DNA from 3 places in the Arthrobacter sp. Z1-9 genome. Region 1 is predicted to be linked to each of the others. Evidence: riboswitches for the same ligand, from Rfam matches in the RefSeq annotation. Region 1 holds a riboswitch; each other region holds the start of a gene.
What was found. A riboswitch is a leader RNA that binds a small molecule or an ion and turns the genes downstream of it on or off. The one in region 1 is predicted to bind S-adenosylmethionine.
Positions count from the first base shown of each region.

Region 2: another riboswitch for S-adenosylmethionine. It lies ahead of M1D93_RS03540 (cobalamin-independent methionine synthase II family protein); the one in region 1 lies ahead of M1D93_RS12260 (aminotransferase class V-fold PLP-dependent enzyme).
Region 3: another riboswitch for S-adenosylmethionine. It lies ahead of M1D93_RS06965 (bifunctional o-acetylhomoserine/o-acetylserine sulfhydrylase); the one in region 1 lies ahead of M1D93_RS12260 (aminotransferase class V-fold PLP-dependent enzyme).

Region 1 is NZ_CP096456.1:2,646,827-2,650,093, reverse strand. It holds gene M1D93_RS12265 (class I SAM-dependent methyltransferase) at 1-365, opposite strand, end outside; gene M1D93_RS12260 (aminotransferase class V-fold PLP-dependent enzyme) at 477-1,916, opposite strand; SAM riboswitch class IV at 1,953-2,066, opposite strand; gene hisN (histidinol-phosphatase) at 2,224-3,036, opposite strand; gene rsgA (ribosome small subunit-dependent GTPase A) at 3,085-3,267, opposite strand, start outside.
Region 2 is NZ_CP096456.1:744,252-747,518, forward strand. It holds gene M1D93_RS03535 (uracil-DNA glycosylase family protein) at 1-75, opposite strand, end outside; gene M1D93_RS03540 (cobalamin-independent methionine synthase II family protein) at 288-1,493, opposite strand; SAM riboswitch class I at 1,505-1,610, opposite strand; gene M1D93_RS03545 (M14 family zinc carboxypeptidase) at 1,856-2,917, shown strand; gene M1D93_RS03550 (adenylosuccinate synthase) at 3,181-3,267, shown strand, end outside.
Region 3 is NZ_CP096456.1:1,526,338-1,529,604, reverse strand. It holds gene M1D93_RS06965 (bifunctional o-acetylhomoserine/o-acetylserine sulfhydrylase) at 1-1,170, opposite strand, end outside; SAM riboswitch class IV at 1,214-1,329, opposite strand; gene M1D93_RS06960 (VOC family protein) at 1,494-2,132, shown strand; gene M1D93_RS06955 (HNH endonuclease signature motif containing protein) at 2,371-3,267, shown strand, end outside.

The sequences.
Region 1 (3,267 bases):
GCGTCGCACCAGTGCCATGCCTGGGCAACACTGACGACGTCGAAGGCTGCGGCAGGCAGGCCCGTCGCCTCCGCGGTGGCTTGGACTGCCGTGGCAGCGGGATAGTGCGCCCGTAACTGCTCGAGCATGTCAGCAGAGGGGTCCACGGCCGTGACGGCCAGGCCCATGTCCAGCAGCAGTTCGGTGAACTTGCCGGTGCCGGCACCGGCATCGAGCGCCTCGCGGGCGCCCGGGGGCACCAGCCAGCGGGCTGATTCTTCCGGGTAGCCCGGACGGACCTGCTGGTAGTGCCGGCCGCCGTCCTGGAAGCTCTGGCCAAGCTCCCGCCGCCGTCCGTGATCAAGCCTGGGGCCACCCCGTACCACGCGTGGCCTCCTTCGTCCGATGCCCTTGGGTATCCTTCGAATGTACCGCAATCGCCGTAGAGGCAAGATCAGGAAGCAGAGTCAGCGCGAACCCGTAGCAGGCACGAGGGTTCAGTCGTCGATGCAGGGGGCAGCGCCGGCGGTTCCCGGCGTGTTGGGTGCCCAGTGCGGGTAGGTCCGCGTGTCGTTGGCAGGAACCCAGCGCCCCGCATCCACCACGTAGTCCCACCCGAGGCCGTTGCGGCGCAGCGACTCGATGCCGGCCAGGAGGCGTTCGGCATCCTCAAGACGTGAGCCGACGCCGAAACTTGCACGAAGGGAACCGGAGGGAAGCCCGAGCCGCTTCAGCAGCGGGTGCGCGCAGAAGCGGCCGTCCCGCAGGCCTACGCCGTGCTCAGCGGAAAGGTAGGCGGCCACAAGGCCGGCGTCATAGCCTTCCACGGAGAAGTTGACCACGCCGATCGTGTCCGTGTCCGGGTTGGTGTCCTTGAAGATCTGGTGCACGGTCACGCCGTCGATCGTCTGCAGGCCTTCCACCAGGAAGGAGCGGATGGCCGATTCGTGGGCGTGCCACTGTGCCTGGTCCAGCCCGGCGATCACCTGGGTGGCGCGGGCCAGGGTTGCTGCGCCAAGGACGTTCGGCGAGCCGCCCTCATGGCGGGCCGGGCCCGTGGCCCAGCTGACGCCGTCGAGCCTTGCTTCCTTCACGGCGCCGCCGCCGGCCAGATGGGGCGTTCCGGCGTCGAGCCAGTCCGGCCGGCCCACCAGCACGCCGGTACCAAACGGCGCGTAGAGCTTGTGGCCGGAGAAGGCCAGATAGTCGACGCCGTCCGCGGCAATGTTCACGCGGCGGTGCGGTGCGAGCTGGGCCGCGTCCACCACGATCCTTGCGCCGTGTTCGTGGGCAAGTGCGGCGAGGGCCCGGACGGGAAGAATTTCACCGGTGACGTTGGAGGCGCCGGTGACGGCGAGCAGGCTCACGCCGCCCTGTTCCAGCTCAGCGCGGACGGACTCGATAGTCCCTGCGATGGTGTCAGCGGCAACGATGCTCCGGTGGGGGACGCCCTGCCACGGCAGCAGGTTCGCGTGGTGTTCGATGTCCAGGTACAGGACGTCGCCGTCCGGATGTCCATCGGTGGCGGGGAGGCAGCCTGCCAGCAGGTTGAGGGAGTCTGTGGTGTTGCGGGTGAAAATTACTGAGTCATCAGGGCGGCCGCCCACGAAGTCCCGGACGATGCTGCGTGCGTTCTCGTAGACGGACGTGCTGATCTGGGAGGCGTAGCCGGCGCCGCGGTGGACGCTGGCGTAGAAGGGCAGGATCTCGTTGAGGTACGCCGAGACCACCGAGAGGGCGGGAGCGGAGGCGCCATAGTCGAGGTTGGCGTACCGGACATGCCCGCCGGAAATCAGGGGTGCCTGGATTTCCGCGCCGGTGACGGCGGCAAGGGGACGGCCGGCAACATCGCGGCGGGCATCAAAAAGGGCAGCGGCTTCAGCCTCGATGCTGTCAGGCTGGGCGGGGGCGTTGGGGGAGACGGTGGCAGTTGTCACAGAGACCTCACTTCGGAAAGGACTCCCTGCTCCGGGAATCCGCGCTTGCCGCATCCGTTCCGGACCGGCCTGGTCGTCACCCGGGGCACCCCACCGCGGTTGGAGGGTTGCCGGCCAGCAAACCGGGGTTTCGCGCTGGCACTCGTGACCTGGTTAAGAGCGTAGGACATGCGGCAGGAAGGTTTGAAGCCGGCTCGAATGTTAAGCGCTTTGTTACGCGGACGCTGAAAGTGCTGCTTTGACCGAAGAAACGACGGCGGGCGCCTCCTTTTGGAGGCGCCCGCCGCTGATTCTTCGGAGTAGTTCCCTAGAGAAGATCGTCCAGGTCAGGGTTCAGCCTGCGGAGTACCTCGGAGTGCAGGATGGAGTTTGTGGCCAGAGCGTTGCCGCCGAATGGCCCGTCCTCTCCTTCCAGGGAGGTGAAGCGGCCGCCCGCTTCGACCACGATCGGCACGAGCGCCGCCATGTCGTACAGGTTCAGTTCGGGTTCGCAGGCGATGTCCACAGAGCCTTCCGCCACCATGCAGTAGGACCAGAAATCGCCAAATGCCCGGGTCCGCCACACGTCCTCGGTGAGGCCCAGGAAGTTGTCCAAGCTCCCGCGTTCCTTCCAGCCGCCCAGGCTGGAGTAGGACAGGGATGCGTCGGAGAGGTTGGCGACGTTGGAGACGCGGAGGCGGGTGGCAGCAGCCAGGGACCGTCCCATGTAGGCGCCCATGCCCTTGGCCGCCCACCAGCGCTTGCCCAGGGCCGGGGCGCTGACCACACCAACAACAGGCTCGCCCTCATCAACCAGGGCGATCAGGGTCGCCCACACCGGGACCCCGCGGACGAAGTTCTTGGTGCCGTCGATGGGATCGATGATCCAGCGGCGGGATCCGTGGCCGGTACTGCCGAACTCTTCACCGAGCACGGCGTCGCGCGGACGGGAGCGGGACAACTGGCCGCGGATGGCTTCTTCCGCAGCTTTGTCCGCGTCGGTGACCGGCGTCAGGTCGGGCTTGGTCTCCACCTGGAGGTCCTGGGCCTTGAAGCGGCTCATGGTCTGGTCATCCACAGAGTCTGCCAGGACGTGCGCCAGGCGCAGGTCATCGTTGTAGCTTGAAGCGGGTTGGATCATGGTTCCAAACTACCGTCTGCGCGCGGTTCTGCTGGGAGATCGGCTTTGTCAGTTGACGCTGCCGAGCTCCTTGGCCTCCTGCGCCTCCTGCCGCGGGTCGGTGCCCAGGAGGCGCCGCAGGGATGCCAGCCGGGCTTCTCCGGTGGCTCCGGCATGCCCACCGCCCACCCAAGCGTCCAGCCCGCAGTTCACGGCCGTGGCGGTGTGTTTGCAGCCGCGTTCGCAGTCCTC
Region 2 (3,267 bases), 1.9 Mb from region 1:
GACGGCTGCAACATTGGGTTCGTAGCGGCGGTTCAGAAGCTGCTCATGGAAGGTTTCGGGTGCCAGGGCTGTCATGTAGTGCTGGGTCTCCTGCGGGGATTGGTGTTGCTGCCACCGCGAAAATGGGCGCACGATGGCGCAGCAATCCGAAGTGGTTGAAATGGGGCGGACCGATTCCTGGTCGGCCTTTACCAGTTTAGCAAGCCCCGCGAAACGAAACGCCGGTCCCGTGCACCCAAATCCAAAAGGGCACGGAACCGGCGAGTTCAGCGTTTATTGTCCGGTGGCTACCAGAGCCGCTTGGTGGCCCGGCGCGCACCCTCTCCCAGGGCTTCCAGCTTCGCGAAGGCGATCTGCGGATGGACCCTGCCGCCCAGGCCGCAGTCGGTGGAGGCGGTGACGTTCTCACGGCCCACAACATCTGCGAACCGTACGATCCGGTCCGCCACCAGGTCCGGGTGCTCCACCACATTGGTGGCGTGCGAGACGATACCGGGGATGATGACCTTGCCCTCGGGGAGCCTGGTGTCCTCCCAGACCCGCCACTCGTGCTCGTGGCGGACGTTGGCAGCCTCGAAGGAATAGCCCCCGGCGTTGATCTGCAGCATGGTGTCCACCAGGTCCGCAAGGGGAAGGTCGGTGGTGTGCGGGCCGTGCCAAGAACCCCAGCAGAGGTGGAAGCGGACCTGCTCTTCGGGAAGGCCGCGGAGGGCGTAGTTCAGGGCCTCCACGCGGATCTGGGTGAACTTGAGGTAGTCGGCCACGCTCGGCTCGGGGCTGATCTGGTCCCAGTTCTCGGCGATGGAGGGATCGTCGATCTGAAGGATCAGGCCGGCGTCGATGATGGCCTTGTACTCTTCGCGAAGCGCGTCGGCGAAGGCATAGATGTACTCCTCCTCCGTGGCGTAGTACTCGTTGGTGATGCGGGACGCGCTGCCGGGGGAGAGGGCCGCGACGAACCCGTCCTTCAGTCCGGTGGCGGCCAGGCCTGCCTTCAGGTTAGCGATGTCGGAGGCGACGGCGTCCTGGCCTGTGTAGACGAGCGGTCCGGTGACCTTGGGGAACGGCTTGGGGCCACCGGTGAAGATGCCGCTGGTGGGATCGTTGTAGGCCTCGGCAAAGTTGGTGCGGTCGCGGCGGTGGATGAAGCCGGTCAGCTGGACGTTGCCCGGGGTGGATTCCTTCGGTTCAACCGCCCACTTGGCGTCGTTGTCCAGTTCCAGCCCGCCCATGCGCGCGAAGGAGTAGGACCACCAGGCGCCGTAGTCCACAGCAGCGGACATCGCGTGCCCGTATTCGCCGTCGTTGGGGATATCAATGCCCAGACTTTCCTGGCGCTGGACCAGGTCCACCACGGAAGCGGTGAGCAGTTCGTTATAGCCCTCTACGTCGGCAGGGTCCGCTTCGCGTGCGGCGTTGGCGGCAATAAGTTCTGGGGTACGGGGCAATGATCCGGCGTGGGTGACGCGGATGTGGTCAGTGTTCAGGGACATGCTGGAATTCCTTTCCATCGGTCCTGGCAGTAGCACCTTCGCAGGCAGGACGTACCTGCGCTATGTGGGTTGCTGCGGCGTCATCGATCCAGGTCTCTCGGCCGCTCCGGATGGGTTCTCTCACTTAAATGCACCGGTACGCCCGGGAGCAAATCGGCTTGCGGATTATGTCGGGCGGAACTCCGGGCGGTGCCGCCCAAAACCAGGGCCGGAAACCCACGTTTCAGAACGTGATAACTGACTGCAGATCATTGTCATATCCATTGACAGGATTGGTCCAGGTTGGTTGGCTTTTGTCACAGCCCACATGGGGGACATTGCGGGCTGGCCCCAGCTGATGCATTCGAAAGAGGTAACGCCCTGTGAGAAAAACCCTGGCAACCTTCAGGACTTTGGCAGTTTCCGGAGCCTTGGCACTGGCAGCAGTGGCCGCGCCGGCACCGGCGATGGCCGTGGGCGAAGGCCCCAACTATGACGGCGACGGCCAGATCACCACATCGAAGCTTGCCACGTACGAGCAGATGGTCTCCTTCCTCAAGGACCAGGACGCCCGCCAGGGCGCCATGGAACTGGAGGTCATCGGCCAGACCGTGAAGGGCCGGGACATCCACCTGGTCAAATACATGACGGATCCGGCCAAGCCCACCATTCTCTACCTGACGCAGCAGCACGGCAACGAGCAGCTCACCACCGAGGGCGCGCTGGAATTCGTCAAGCACCTGGGCACCGGCAAGTCCGCAGGCGTTCTCGACGGCGCGAACATCCTCATCGTTCCCATGCTCAACGCGGACGGCGCCATGGGGGACGTGAACTTCCCGCTGGATGATTACCTGGCCAAGGGGGACCGCAACATGACGCGGTACAACGCCGAAGAGGTGGACCTCAACCGCGACCACGTAGCCAAGCTCCAGCCGGAAACGCAGGCGCTGCACAACAACGTGATGCGCAAGTACCGGATCGACTACATGATCGACCTGCACCACCAAGGCACCCGCAGCGAACGCGACGGCAAGCTGGTCTCCGGGTCCATCCTGTACCCCACCACGCCGAACGCCGATCCCGCAGTTGTCGAAAAGTCCAAGCAGCTGGGCGCCGTCGTGTTCCACAACGTCGACTCCACCGGCTGGGGCCACCTCGGCAAATATGTGGGCGGCAGCGCCGAGACGATCAGCCGCAACGGGATCGCCGTGGAATACGGGATCGCGACACTCCTGTTTGAGATGCGCGGCATGTCCGACCACTACCTGGACGGCTACGCCCTGGGGCTGCGGAGCAACGGATACCTGATCAAGCAGACCGTCACCACCCTGACTGCCACCGCCGCTGCGATCGCTGACGGATCAATCGCCGACGCCGACACCTCCTTCTGGGACAGCCTGGCCACCCAGACCTCCCGGCCCGGTGAGGAAGCCGACGACGAGTAGCACCGCTGCTGACAGTCCGCCGCGGTCCTTCGCCCTGCAGGAGTCCTTTACCCTGCAAGAAGGACCGCGGCGGTCCAGCGAGTGGACAAAGTCCCTCATCGGCTAAACTTGGGTGGTAAGAGCCCCGGAACTCTTGCGTCGCTGTGCCGCCCCGCGGACCAGCGAAGGCCGGTCCATTCGGGGCATTCTCATGAACGGCGCTCCACCAGGCGAGCCACGAAGTGGCCCGGCCCGGGCAGCCCGAACGAATGGGGGAGGATCCCATGCCAGCAATTGTGATCGTAGGAGCCCAATGGGGCGACGAAGGAAAAGGCAAGGCGACCGACCTGCTGGGCGGCCGCGTTGACTAT
Region 3 (3,267 bases), 1.1 Mb from region 1:
CGCCGGATGGATCACCAGGGAACGGACGTCACCGATGTTTGCCACGTGGGAGTGCAGCTCCAGTGCGTCCACGAAGCGCTTGCCCGCCTCCGCGCCGCCGGCAAGGTTGAAGGACACGATGGCACCGGTGCCCTTGGGGCCGTACTTGCGGCCGCGCTCGTACCACGGGCTGGAGGGCAGCCCGGCGTAGGCGACGGATTCGACGTCGTCCCTTGCCTCCAGCCACCGCGCAACTTCCAGCGCGTTGGCGACGTGGCGTTCCACCCGCAGGCTCAGCGTCTCCAGTCCCTGGGCGATGAGGAAGGCGTTGAAGGGCGATACGGCTGAGCCAAGGTCGCGCAGCAACTGCACCCGGGCCTTCAGGATGTAGGACAGGTTGGCGCCCAGGGCACCCTCGGCGCCGAGGTCCCGGGCATACACCAGGCCGTTGTAGGTGGGGTCCGGCGTGTTGAAGCCGGGGAACTTCGCGGGGTCCTTGCCGAAGTCGAACTTTCCGGAGTCCACGATCACGCCGGCGATGGCAGAACCATGTCCGCCCAGATATTTGGTGGCCGAGTGCACCACAATATCCGCGCCCCATTCCAGCGGCCGGATCAGGTACGGGGTGGACAGGGTGTTGTCCACAATCAGGGGAACTCCGGCCTCATGCGCAACGTGGGAGACGCCTTCGATGTCCAGGACGTCCTGCCGCGGGTTGGAGACCACCTCGCCAAAGAACAGCTTGGTGTTGGGCTGCACCGCGGCACGCCACTGGTCCAGGTTGTCCGGGTCCGCCACAAATGTGACGGAAATGCCGAACTTCTTCAGCGTGTGGGCGAAGAGGTTGTAGGTGCCGCCGTACAGGCTGGGGCTGGCCACAATGTGGTCCCCCGACTCGGCGACGTTCAGGACTGCAAAAGTTTCAGCGGCCTGGCCTGAGCTGAGCAACAGCGCTCCCAAACCGCCTTCGAGGCTGGCGATCCGCTGTTCCACAGCTTCCTGGGTGGGGTTGCCGATCCGGGTGTAGATGGGCGCCAGCTCAGCAAGGGCAAACCGGTTCGCTGCGCTCTCGGCGCTGGGGAACACAAAGGACGTGGTTTGGTAAATGGGGAGCGCACGGGCACCCGTGGCAGCGTCCGGCTCCTGCCCTGCGTGGATCTGGCGGGTTTCGAAAGACCATCCGTTGGACAACTAAGGCTCCTTTGACATGGGCCCGGCATGCTCGACGCACCGCGGGCCGCGCTTGCCATCCGGCCATTGCCGGACAGCCAGGTCCTCACCCGGGGCACCCCACCGCGGATGGAGGGTTGCCGGCCAGCGAGCCGGGGCTTGGCGCTGGCACTCATGACCTGAGCTCAGTGTAGGAACAGGCATGCGAGGCTGGACAGGATTGTGACGAACATAGTCCTTGCGGCCGCCGGCAGCGGACCCTGGATTAATGCCGCTTCGCAACACAGATCCCAGTAAGGCTACCCTTAGCTGAGAGCCCGATCACAAAGTGCCAAGATGTTGCCATGCGCATGGATCACGTCTCTTACGCCTGTGAACACGATGGCCTGGCTGCCACCACCGAACGTATTTCCTCTGCCCTCGGCGTTGAGGCAGTAAAGGGCGGGGTACACCCGCGGTTCGGAACCCGGAATATGATCATCCCGCTTGCGGGGCACAAGTACCTCGAAGTCGTTGAGGTCCTGGACCACCCGGCGTCGGACAAGGCTCCTTTCGGCCAGGCAGTGCGTGCACGGTCTGCGGCGGGCGGCGGCTGGATGGGCTGGTGCGTCGAGGTTGACGACCTGGTCCCCTTTGAAGAACGCCTCGGACGCTCCGCTGTCAACGGAAACCGCAAGTTTCCTGACGGCCGCGAACTCGTCTGGAAACAGATTGGCATCCTGGGTCTGATTGCGGACCCGCAGGTTCCGTACATGCTCAAGTGGGAGGGCGACCCGTCGCTGCACCCGTCCAACGCCTATGAAAGCAACGTCAAGATGAGCTGCCTGACCATTGCCGGCTCGGCAGCACGGGTGACCGAATGGCTGGGCGAGCCGGTGGAAAAGCCGCTCGAAGACGTTGCCGTGGAATGGGTGGCACCACACGGGACCCCCGGAATCCTTTCGGTGACATTCGAGACCTCCAGCGGAGCTGTCACGATCTGATCCTCGTTCATAGGCCCGGGCGCTTCTGCCCGGGCCTCGGCTTGGGCAGACTGCCCTTCTAAACTTCGGCCGCCATCAGCTTGTGACAACGGCGTCACCTGCCGATGGCGGCCGAATCCATGTCGTGGCGACATTGGTAGGGCCGGTGGAACCTGGATGCTGAGTCGACAGTAGGCCCCCCTTGCCAGCTATTGGAGGGCTACCGCAAATTGTCGTACCCCATCGCCATGATGGAGGTATGGAAACGAACCCGGCAGTGGCGCAGGCGGAGGAAGCCCTTGTCGCTGCTGTCGCTGCATTCATGGCGGCGCTGGCTGGCAGCGATACAGCTGTTTCCGGTGCCACTGGCGGACCCGATGCCGCGGGCATTCCTGAGGCTGTCGGGGTTGCTGGCGCTGGGGTGGGGTTTGATGCTGATCCGTTGCAGCGGGTTGCTGATCGGGCTTTGCATGTTCTTGCCGCGGTGGCCCGGTCCGAAGCGAAACTGGCGGCCGTGAAGGCGGAGGCGGTGGCGGTGTTTGCCGGGGCCACGAAAGTGCTGAATCCGCCGGCTTCGTCACCGTATGAGGCGACGGCGCAGGACCGGAGCCTGGTCGCCGAGGTCGGGTGTGTGCTGGCGATCGGTGACCGGGCCGCCGGTGCCCTGCTCGCTGACTCCCATACCCTCACCACGTCCCTGCCGAGGACCCTGGCGGCACTGCAGTCAGGCACGATTTCCTGGGCGCACGCCCGAACCATGGTGGATCAGACCGTGGGCCTTGACCCTGCCGGGGCGGCGGCTTTGGAGGCGCACTTCCTGGACCCGGAGGCCCCTGGTGCGGCCCGGCGGTGCCCGGTAGGGGAGATGCCGGCGTACCGGTTCAAGGCCAAGGCCAGGGGGTGGCGGGAACGCCACCACCCGGAAAGCCTGGAGAAACGGCACGCCAAGGGTGTGGCGGACCGGCGGGTCGAATACTGGCCGGACAACGACGGGACGGCCTGGATCGCCGCGTGCCTGCCCGCGGATCAGGCGTCCGCGATCTGGGACCGGCTCACCGACATCTCCCGGGACATGCAGGGACCGGAGGAATCCCGCACCCTCTCCCAGCTCCGGGCAGATGTCGCTGCGGGCTGGCTCCTGGGCGGCACGACCACC